DNA from 3 places in the Streptomyces sp. NPDC025618 genome. Region 1 is predicted to be linked to each of the others. Evidence: riboswitches for the same ligand, from Rfam matches in the RefSeq annotation. Region 1 holds a riboswitch; each other region holds the start of a gene.

Region 1 (3,267 bases):
CGCCGAAGGTCTGACCGGTAGCCGGGGGGCTCGGGGTTGCCGTGTGGGTTCTGCGGGTTGCTCGCGCCTTGCGGTTCGGGTGGCCTGCGGGCTCGCCGTTGCCGGGTGCGGGTTGTCTGCGCCTGCGGCGGGAGCGCCCTGCGGGTTCGCCGTTGCCTTGTGCGGGTTTCGTTGCCGCCTGCGGCGGGAGCGCCCTGCGGGCTCGCCGTTGGCTAGGTGCGGGTCCGCTGCGCCTGCGGCGGGCGGCCTCAAGCGCCGGCCGGGCTTGGGTTGTGGTGGGTGCCGGGGGTGGGTCTTCCGGGCTGGGACCTGGAACGCGGTGCGGTGCGGGTCAGGCGCATTGAGTGCCCCGGATTCGCACCGCGTTCCAGAACCCCACCCTCCAGCCCCACCCCCTCCCGCCGGAGAGCGGCATCGGGTTGTGGGGGTGGGCCGGTCTTCCCTTTCAGCGCGTCCGGGGTGCTCGCTGTCGCCCAGTCCTGCATGGGAGTGCTCGTTGCTGGTCCGGGCGCGTCAGTTCGCCCAGCCTGCATGGGAGTGCTCGTTGCCGTTCCGGGCACGTCCGTCTTTTCAGCCTGTCCGGGGTGATCGTCGCCGTGCCGGGCGCGCCCGTCTTTTCTTTTCAGCTCGTCCGGGGCTCGTTCCGGCCCGGGTACGCGTTTCTTTCCAGCCCGTCCGGCGCTTGAGGACGCGGCCGCAGGCCGCTCCCGCCGCAGGCGGCGAACCGGCCCGCAGATCGGGGTCTGGGGCAGCGCCCCAGTTTCGGGAAGGGGCGGGGCTGGGGAAAAGCGCCGCAGGCCAACCGACCCGCACATCGAGGGGCTGAGGCAGCGCCCCCACGCACGCGCGGGCAGCCGCACCACGGGCGACAAGACCCTGCTCGCGACCCGACCCGACCGGCGACGGACGTCCCCGCCAGGGCGACGACGTTTCCGGTACGCCCGCCCCGACACAGCCGCCTGCCCGTACGGCGGGCGTCCGGCGGGCGGACGGCGCCATCGACCGCCACGCCGAGAGGCCCGCAGCACCGAAATCCCCCCGCACACCCAGTAGTGGATCTTGATCGTTCCGCATTCCGTCGGAATAAGGACCACATTAAGAAGTCGGCCTCCTCGCCAAGTCCTGACCAAGGAGCCGGTCGATTCAGCCTTTCGGCTTGGAAACCACGCGGTCTGTCTATTAACGTTCGATAACGACGTGCGGTCCTCATCACCGCCGCAAGAGGCGGCGCCGTGCGCCTTCGCCGAATCCCGCGGGCACAGCAAGACCTGATACACCAGCAGCATCTGGGAACCGGGGAACCACCCGCCCTGGGGTGAATCGGGCCGCACCCGGCTCGTAGGAGACCTTCCTGCTCCGAACCCGACAGCTAACCCGGTAGGCGAGAAGGAAGGAAAGGAGTGCGCCCCCGTGGCGTCCAACGAGCCTGCCCTCGACCCCACTCTGCACGGGTCGAACGAGCACTACGCACCCGAACTTCCGATCGTGCCCGCGTATATGACCGCCCATATGGCGACGCCCTCGCCGCAGACGGCGGCCATGGAAAGCGGCACCCCGGCGATCGCGCCTCCCGCGCGGGGCTTCACCACTGATCCTCAGCCGGTGGCGCCTCAGCCGATGCCCCCTCAGCCGGCCGCACAGCGACCGGCAGCGCCCCAGCCGACCGTCCCGCACTGGGCGGTGCCTGAGCCGACGGCGCCGGAGCCGGCCGTCGGCGAGGCCGCGCACCCCGCCCCCGTACCGGCCCGTGGCGGGAGCGGCGGCCGGCACCGCGTCGCCAAGCAGCGCGGCGGCACGATGGCCCGCAGCGGCGCCGTCCTCGGCGTCGGTGTCATCGCGGCCGTCGGCGCGGGCGGCATGGCGAGCGCGCAGGACCGCCCGGCGGCACCGATATCGGTACCCGACCTGGCCGGCTCCCTCCTCGGCGGCGGTCAGACACACGAGGAGCAGGCCGCGCCCGCCGCGCCCGGTGCCGAACAGCCGCTCACCCAGGCCGGCCTGAGCACCGAGGAAGCGGCCCAGGGCACCACGAACGCGGGCGAGGCCCTGCGTGCCCGCATCCTCCAGCAGGCCGAGCACCAGCAGACCTCCGCCGACGACCGGACGCGCGAGGCGGCGCAGCGCGAGGCGGCCGAGGCGGCGGCCAAGAAGGCGGCGGAAGCGGCCGAGGCGGACAGGGCGGCGAAGGCGGCCGAGGCCGAGCAGGCCGAGGCGGCGCGTGCCGAGGCCCACCCGGTGGCCCCGGCGGACGCCGCCGACCCCACCGACACCGGGCCACGCACGCCCGCGGCGCACAGCCCGGGCGCGTACACCCTCCCCGTCGGCTCGTACACCCTGACCGCCGGCTTCGGCCAGGCGGGCAACATGTGGTCCGCGAACCACACCGGCGAGGACTTCGCCGCCCCGACCGGCACGCCCGTCAAGGCGATCGGCAGCGGCACGATCACCCACGCCGGGTGGGCGGGCGCGTACGGCTACCGCATCGTGCTGAAGCTGGACGACGGTACGGAGGTGTGGTTCTGCCACCTGTCGTCGATGGTGGTCACCTCGGGCAAGGTGAACAGCGGCGACGTGATCGGCCGCGTGGGCGCCACCGGCAATGTCACCGGCCCGCACCTCCACCTGGAGATCCGCCCGGACGGCGGAGCCCCGGTCGACCCGCTGCCCTGGCTGCGCGAGCGTGGCCTGGAGCCGTAGCCCGCGGCAGCCGTCACGCATATCTGGCACGGACAGGGGCACCCGGATGCCGTGACAGCCGCGATCACCACCTCCGTACCGGCCCGTCTGGACCGCCTCCCCTGGTCCCGCTGGCACTGGATGGTGGTGATCGGCCTCGGCACGGTCTGGATCCTGGACGGCCTGGAGGTCACGGTCGTCGGCAACATCGCCGGCCGCCTCTCCGAGCGGGGCAGCGGCCTGCCGGTCACCTCGGGCGAGATCACGGGCCTGGCCGCGGCCCTCTATGTGGCGGGGGCGTGCTCCGGCGCGCTCTTCTTCGGCCGCCTCACCGACCGGTTCGGCCGCAAGAAGCTGTTCATCGTCACCCTCGCCGTCTATCTGGCGGCGACGGCGCTGACCGCCCTGTCGTTCTCCTCCTGGTGGTTTTTCGCCTTCCGCTTCCTGACCGGATTCGGCATCGGAGGCGAGTACGCGGCCATCAATTCCGCCATCGACGAGCTGATCCCCGCGGCCTACCGCGGCCGGGTCGACCTCATCATCAACGGCAGCTTCTGGATCGGCGCGGTCGGCGGTTCACTGCTGTCGATC
Region 2 (3,267 bases), on a different contig from region 1:
CCGGCCCATGGCCGCCGGTCACGGTTCGGTGATGAGATCGGTGAGGGCCTTGATGCCGTCCGCCGCCAGCACCCGGCGCTGCCGGTCCGCCGGGGTGCCCCGCAGCAGCAGCCGGTGCACCAGCGAGCTCACCTGGTGGAGGTCGCCGGACTCCTCCAGCGCCTGCCCGATGTGCCCGAGCAGGGCGTGGACGACATCCTCGGCACCGCGCCGCTTCCCCTCGGGGTCGACGAGGACGCCCTCCAGGCCGTGCCGGGCGGCGTGCCAGTTCGCGGCGCTGAGCAGCTCCGGCGTGCAGTGCGCCGACCGGCGGCCGCTCTTCTCGTCGCGGATGGCGGTCGCCACCATGCCGCGCACGATCCCGGCGAGCATCACGGCGTCGTCGACGCGCAGCTGGACGTCCAGGCAGCGCACCTCGATCGTGGGATAGCGGTCGGACAGCCTGGCCTGCCAGTACAGCTGCCCCCGGTCGGTGATCGCCCCGGCGACGAAGAGCGCCTGGATACGCTCCTCGTAGTCGGCGAGGTCGGCGAAGTGCGGGGGCGGCCCGCTGACGGGCCAGCGGCTGTAGACCACGGTGCGCCAGCTGGCGAAGCCGGTGTCGTGACCGTGCCACATCGGTGAGTTGGCCGCCATGGCCACCAGCACCGGCAGCCAGGGGCGGACGCGGTTGAGGACGGCGACGCCCATCTCCCGGTCGGGGATGGCGACGTGCACGTGCATCCCGTTGACCAGCTGCTCGTCGACCAGTTGGGCCGCCCGGCTGCGCATCGCCAGATAGCGCGGGTGCCGGGTGACGGGTACGGGCACCAGGCCCGCGCGGGGTGACGTGCCGGACGCCGCGATCCGGCAGCCGTTCCGCTTGGCGGCGGAGCTCACGGCGTGGCGCAGCCGCAGCAGATGGCCGCTCGCCTCCGCGAGGTCGGTGCAGACCGGAGTGGCCACTTCCACCTGGGCCTGCAACAACTCCGCCTGAATCTCCCGCTCGTGCACGACCGGCTCCAGGTCCACCGCTGCGCAGACCTGCTCCGCCTTCGGAACGGGCAGTGCGGTGGCCGGGTCGAGCAGAAGATACTCCTCCTCGATCCCTAGGGTGAGCATGCCGTAGGGCTACCCTCGCGCTGTCGAGGCGAACCGCGCGCTCCCCGCGGTCGCGTGTTTCTGACGCAAAGACGTCCGCCCTCCTGCGCGTACCGGCGGCGGGACGGCACCGGGTGACCGGATTTCAGTCTCCGGATTACCTCAACTCCCAAGAACGCAAAGGAGTTGAATGATTTTCGCGCGCCGGAAAAGCGCCCCGGTTCCGTGAATGCCGCGAAGTGAAGAAGTTCACAGAAAGCCGTTCCGGCTCCGGTTTCCGGGACTTCGTGATGCAGGATCGTCACTCGAACACAAGATCCCGTCACCGAGACGGGCACCCCGGGCGGACGCCGAGTCCTGCCGCCGTTCCGGGTGCGGAGCAGACCGACTGGATCGGCAGGAGCGGGAGACCCAGGTACGGCGGACCACGATGGCGGTGGTCCTTGGGGTGAAGCCACGGATGTGGCCGGGCAACTTCGACAGCCCGAACCCGACAGGTCATCTTTCGCAGGCGGATGACGAAGGGTTTGACATGTCTGCGTTCCCCGGCATATCCACGCTCGTGTCCAAGGCCGGCGCCGCGACCGTCCTCACCGCCGCCACCGTCACCGCCTCGATGCTGCTGCCCGGAGTGGCGGCGAACGCCCAGGCGGCGACACCGGGTCAGGCCGCGCTGAAGGTCGCCGCCTCCAAGAAGGGCTCGCCCTACCAGTACGGCGCCGCGGGCCCCAACCGCTTCGACTGCTCGGGCCTGACGCTCTACTCGTTCAAGAAGGTCGGCAAGAACCTGCCGCGCACCGCGCAGGACCAGTACAACAGGACCCGGCACCTCTCCGCCGGCTCCCGCCAGACCGGCGACCTGGTCTTCTTCCACTCCGGCAGCAACGTCTACCACGTGGGCATCTACGCCGGTGACAACAAGATCTGGCACTCGCCCAAGCCCGGCGCTTCGGTCCGGCTGGAGAAGATCTGGAGCAACAGCGTCTGGTACGGCCGCGTCAACTGACCCGGCGGACCACCGGAAAGACGGCCCCCGGCGCTGAGAGGCGCGCGGGGGCCGTGTGCCGGTACCGGGTGGTGCGGCCGCGTGGCGCGATCAGGGCAGTTGCGCCCCGAACGCCTGCAGGGCCGCGGGTACCGGCTGGAAGAAGGTCTCGCCACCGGAGGAGCAGTCCCCGCTGCCGCCCGAGGTGAGGCCCAGTGCCGTGTCGTTGTCGAAGAGCGCGCCGCCGCTGTCGCCCGGCTCGGCGCACACACTGGTGTCGATCAGGCCGTCGACCTGGCCCTCCTGGTAGTTGACGGTGGCGTTGAGGCCGGTGACCTGGCCGCTGTGCAGGCCGCTGGTGCTGCCGCTGCGCTGCACCTGCTCGCCGACCGTCGCCTCACCGGCCCGGCTGATGTTCTGCTGGCTGCCGTTGTAGAGGTCGACCGCGCTGGTGTGGTCGGAGGAGCCGGTGTAGCGCACCAGGGCGTAGTCGTGGCCGGGGAAGGACGAGCTCTCCGTGGTGCCGGCCTGGGCGCCGCCCTGCGAGTCGGACCACTCGGCCGAGGCGTTGCCGCAGTGCCCCGCCGTCAGGAAGTACGGCTGCCCGTCCTTGCTGACGTTGAAGCCGAGCGAACAGCGCACGCCGCTGCCCCAGATGGCGTCGCCGCCGGCGATGAGCGGCCGGAAGGTGCCCGCCGTCCTTCTGAGCGTGGCCTTGTCACCCAGGCTCGCGACGACCTTGCCGAGCCTGCTCAGCCGCTCCCCGCGCACCGTGCTGTCCGCGGTGACGACGACCTTGTTGGTCCTGGGGTCGACCGACCAGGCGGTGCCCGGGATGGACGCCTGGGCCTTGAGGGTGCCTCTGGCCGAGGCGAGTTCGGCCGCCGAGTGCCGGACCTGCCGGGCCTCGGCGCCCGCGGCCCGTACCTTCGCCGCGGTCGCCGCGTCGAGCACGTCGACGACGAGCCGGTGGGTGGTGGCGTCGTAGTACGAGCCCGCGGTGTCCGCCGGGAGCTCGGCCGCGATCCGCTGGGCGAGGCCCGTGGCCTGCTCGGCGGAGACGGTGCCGGGCGCCGGTGCGGACATGGCGTGGGCGGCGGGCAGGGCGAGCGCGGCGGTCGCGAGGACGGCGGCGGCCGTACCGGCCATGGCGGAACGGCGTGCGGATATGCGAGGACGTTTCACGAGACCTCCAGTGGGGG
Region 3 (3,267 bases), on a different contig from region 1:
TGTAGAACTCGGAGGCGGCGACGTCCAGCGCGAGCGCGATGTCCTGGCCGGGGGTGTAACCGGCCTGCTTGACGGCCTCGAGGATGAGGTCGAGGGCCTCGCGGTTGGAGCCCAGGTTCGGGGCGAAGCCGCCCTCGTCGCCGAGGCCGGTGGACAGGCCCTTGGCCTTCAGCACGGCCTTGAGGGTGTGGTAGACCTCGGCGCCCCAGCGCAGGGCCTCGGAGAAGGACTCCGCGCCGATCGGGGCGATCATGAACTCCTGGATGTCCACGTTGGAGTCGGCGTGCGACCCACCGTTGAGGATGTTCATCATCGGAACGGGCAGCAGGTGCGCGTTCGGGCCGCCCAGGTAGCGGAAGAGCGGCAGGTCGGATGCCTCGGACGCGGCGTGCGCGACGGCGAGGGAGACGCCGAGGATGGCGTTGGCGCCGAGCGAGCCCTTGTTGTCGGTGGCGTCCAGGTCGAACATCGCCTGGTCGATCAGGCGCTGCTCGGTGGCGTCATAGCCGACGAGCTCCGGGCCGATCTGCTCGATGACGGCCAGCACGGCCTTCTCGACGCCCTTGCCGAGGTAACGGTTCTTGTCACCGTCACGGAGCTCGATGGCCTCGAAGGCACCGGTCGAGGCACCGGACGGCACGGCGGCACGGCCCGTGGAGCCGTCGTCGAGGCCGACCTCGACCTCGACCGTGGGGTTGCCTCGCGAGTCGAGGATCTCGCGAGCTACGACGACGTCGATGGACGGCACGAGGGTCTCCTTCGTGTGTGTCTGGAGTTCTGCGAGCACGAGCCTAACGGGCGGCGGGGGGTCGCTCTGCCGTCGGGACGCCTCATGCGCCGAAAAATGGCACAAACGCGGTGATCGCGGGGCGAATGGCGGCAATGTTTCGCTGAACGGTGAAGCCTGCGGCTCGCTTCTGGTCTTCTGGGTGCGGTCCGTTGCCGCCTGCGGCGGGAGCGGCCTGCGGCCGCGTCCTCAAGCGCCGGACGGGCTGGTTCTGGCTGATCTGAGTGCGCCATTCGGCCCGTCCGGCGCTTGAGGACAACGCGGCGAAGCCGTGTTGCAGGGGGCTGGGGGCTTGCCCCCAGCCCCGGGAGCGAACGGCGAAGCCCCGCTCCAACGCGGCTCGGGGTTCGCGGCGGAGCGGGGCGGTGTCGCGGTGAGCGATCGGGTGCGGCGGTGAGAACCGCCGCACCCACCGGATCAGCTGAGATGCAGCTGCTGGCCCGGGAAGATCAGATCGGCGTTGGCGACGACGTCCTTGTTCAGGTCGTAGAGCTTCTCCCAGCCGCCCTTGACCTTGTTGGCGTCGGCGATCTTGCCGAGGGTGTCGCCTTCCTTGACCTCGTACTCGCCGTCACCCTTCTGCACGGGCTTCGGGGCGGCGTGCTTCGGCGCGGTCTGCTTCGGGGCCGGGGCGGCCTCGGACTCGTCCTCGTCGGAGCTCTGCGCCTGCGGAGCGGCGTGCTTCGGGGTGGTCTTCTTCGGCGCGGCCTGGCGCTCGCTGCGGTCGGCGTGCGACTTCGTGGAGGTGCCGCGGTCGGCCTTCTCCGAGCCGGAGGTGTCCGCGCCGGCACCCGAGCCACCGGGGGTCATGCCGGACACGGCGCAGCCCCAGGCGCCCGGGCCCTGCATGGCGAGGAGCTTCTCGGCGACGGCGATCTGCTGGGACTTGCTGGCGTGGTCGGCTCGGTCGGCGTAGCTCTGGCCGCCGGCGGCGTTCCAGGAGGACTGCGAGAACTGCAGGCCGCCGTAGTAGCCGTTGCCGGTGTTGATGGACCAGTTACCGCCGGACTCGCACTGGGCGACCTTGTCCCAGGTGGAGACGGAGGCGGCGTTCGCGGAGGTCGCGATCATCAGCGGGGCCGCGACCGCGGCGCCGGTGACACCGGCGAGCGTGACGATGCGGACGGCCTTGGACGGACGACGGTGCTTGCCCTTGGACATGAGTCGTTTCCTCACCGACGCCTACGAGGTGAGCTGTCGGGTTCGGGCTGTGAGTTCGCCCGGCCTCGTGTGCGAGCACACTCGGCTTCACCCCAAGCCGTCCCGGACCCTCCGGTCACCGACCGGTGGATTCGTTCCGGCGCCTACCTTGGTTCCCCCGCTCCTGCCTACGGCGCTTGCGCGACGACTCCGCCGGTCGCCGGCAGGATTCGGCGTGGCGACCGTGGTGCTCGCTTTGGCGAGCGGTCATGACGGTAAGCACTCCGGGCCGACGGGTTCAAACCCCTCTTTCCAGCCACAGTTGCCTCTTGTTACCCATAGAAACCTGACATTTCCGCAGGTGGGAGCGGGTGTGTCAAGTTTTGGAGGGGGCCGTTCCGCGGAAGTTCAACGAGACCCATGTCTCACTTTCGACTGGAACGGACATTCCCCCCGAACTATCGGTCTATTTGCCGACCTCAAGCCGCTGACCAGGAAGTATCAAATCGGGATCGGAACCGACAACTTTCTCGTTCCGCTGGTACAGCGTTTGCCATCCACCGTGAACGGAGTGGGCCTCCGCGATGACTGACAGGTTGTCACCCGGCCGCACCGTGTAATCCCCGGCGGCCGGCCTGTCCGTACGGGCGTCGTCCCCGCCGCGCGAGGCGCGGCCCTCGTCGTCCGAACGCGGCGGCTCGGCACGGTGCTTGCCCGGGCCCGAACCGGAAGCCGGACCGGAGTCCGGACCGGAGCCTTCCGCCGGGCCGCCGGTGGACGGCGCGTGCGGGGACGCGGAGTCCGCGGATCCCGGCGTGCCGGTGGACGGGTCGGCCGGCTTCGGCGTGGACGGCGCGCCCGACGTGGGGATTTCGGTGGGGTCGCCCGTGGGCCCGGCCGTCGGTCCCGTCGTCGGGCTGCCCGGGTCCTTGCGGTGCTTGCCGCTCTCGGGCTTGCCGCCCTTGTCGCTCGCGGAGGGCGAAGGGGTCCCGGAGGAAGGCTTCGCGTCCGGGTTTGCGGACGGTGAGGCCGGGGCAGCCGGGGAAGCGGTGGAGTCCGACGGCGCGGAGCCGCCCGTCGCGGGTGCGGAGGGAGTGCGCTCCGGTGCACGAGGCGCGGGTGCGTCGTTCGTCGGCGCCTTGGTGCTGCCGGGCGTCACTTCGGGGGCCTTGCCGTCCTTGGTGAGGCCGGCGGCGGAGCCGCACGCCTGCCAGGTGCTCGCGCCGGCGTTCAGCACCTCCTCGGCGACGGCGATCTGCTGCTGACGGCTGGCGAGGTCGGGGCGCGGGGCGTACGCGCGGCCGCCGTACCGCTCCCACAGCTCCTGGGTCATCTGCAGC

What was found. A riboswitch is a leader RNA that binds a small molecule or an ion and turns the genes downstream of it on or off. The one in region 1 is predicted to bind cyclic di-AMP.
Region 2: linked by a shared signal. The riboswitch ahead of ACZ4A5_RS07180 (C40 family peptidase) and the one ahead of ACZ4A5_RS05460 (M23 family metallopeptidase) in region 1 are both predicted to bind cyclic di-AMP.
Region 3: linked by a shared signal. The riboswitch ahead of ACZ4A5_RS13785 (transglycosylase family protein) and the one ahead of ACZ4A5_RS05460 (M23 family metallopeptidase) in region 1 are both predicted to bind cyclic di-AMP.

The regions. Positions count from the first base shown of each region.
Region 1 covers NZ_JBVHLW010000003.1:320,985-324,251, forward strand. Annotated here, with positions in the region: gene ACZ4A5_RS05455 (DEAD/DEAH box helicase) at 1-14, shown strand, start outside; cyclic di-AMP (ydaO/yuaA leader) riboswitch at 1,265-1,399, shown strand; gene ACZ4A5_RS05460 (M23 family metallopeptidase) at 1,411-2,697, shown strand; gene ACZ4A5_RS05465 (MFS transporter) at 2,749-3,267, shown strand, end outside.
Region 2 covers NZ_JBVHLW010000005.1:36,730-39,996, reverse strand. Annotated here, with positions in the region: gene ACZ4A5_RS07185 (carboxylate-amine ligase) at 19-1,101, opposite strand; cyclic di-AMP (ydaO/yuaA leader) riboswitch at 1,457-1,609, shown strand; gene ACZ4A5_RS07180 (C40 family peptidase) at 1,613-2,086, shown strand; gene ACZ4A5_RS07175 (S1 family peptidase) at 2,177-3,250, opposite strand.
Region 3 covers NZ_JBVHLW010000012.1:39,116-42,382, forward strand. Annotated here, with positions in the region: gene eno (phosphopyruvate hydratase) at 1-748, opposite strand, end outside; gene ACZ4A5_RS13785 (transglycosylase family protein) at 1,205-1,948, opposite strand; cyclic di-AMP (ydaO/yuaA leader) riboswitch at 1,952-2,133, opposite strand; gene ACZ4A5_RS13790 (LysM peptidoglycan-binding domain-containing protein) at 2,394-3,267, opposite strand, start outside.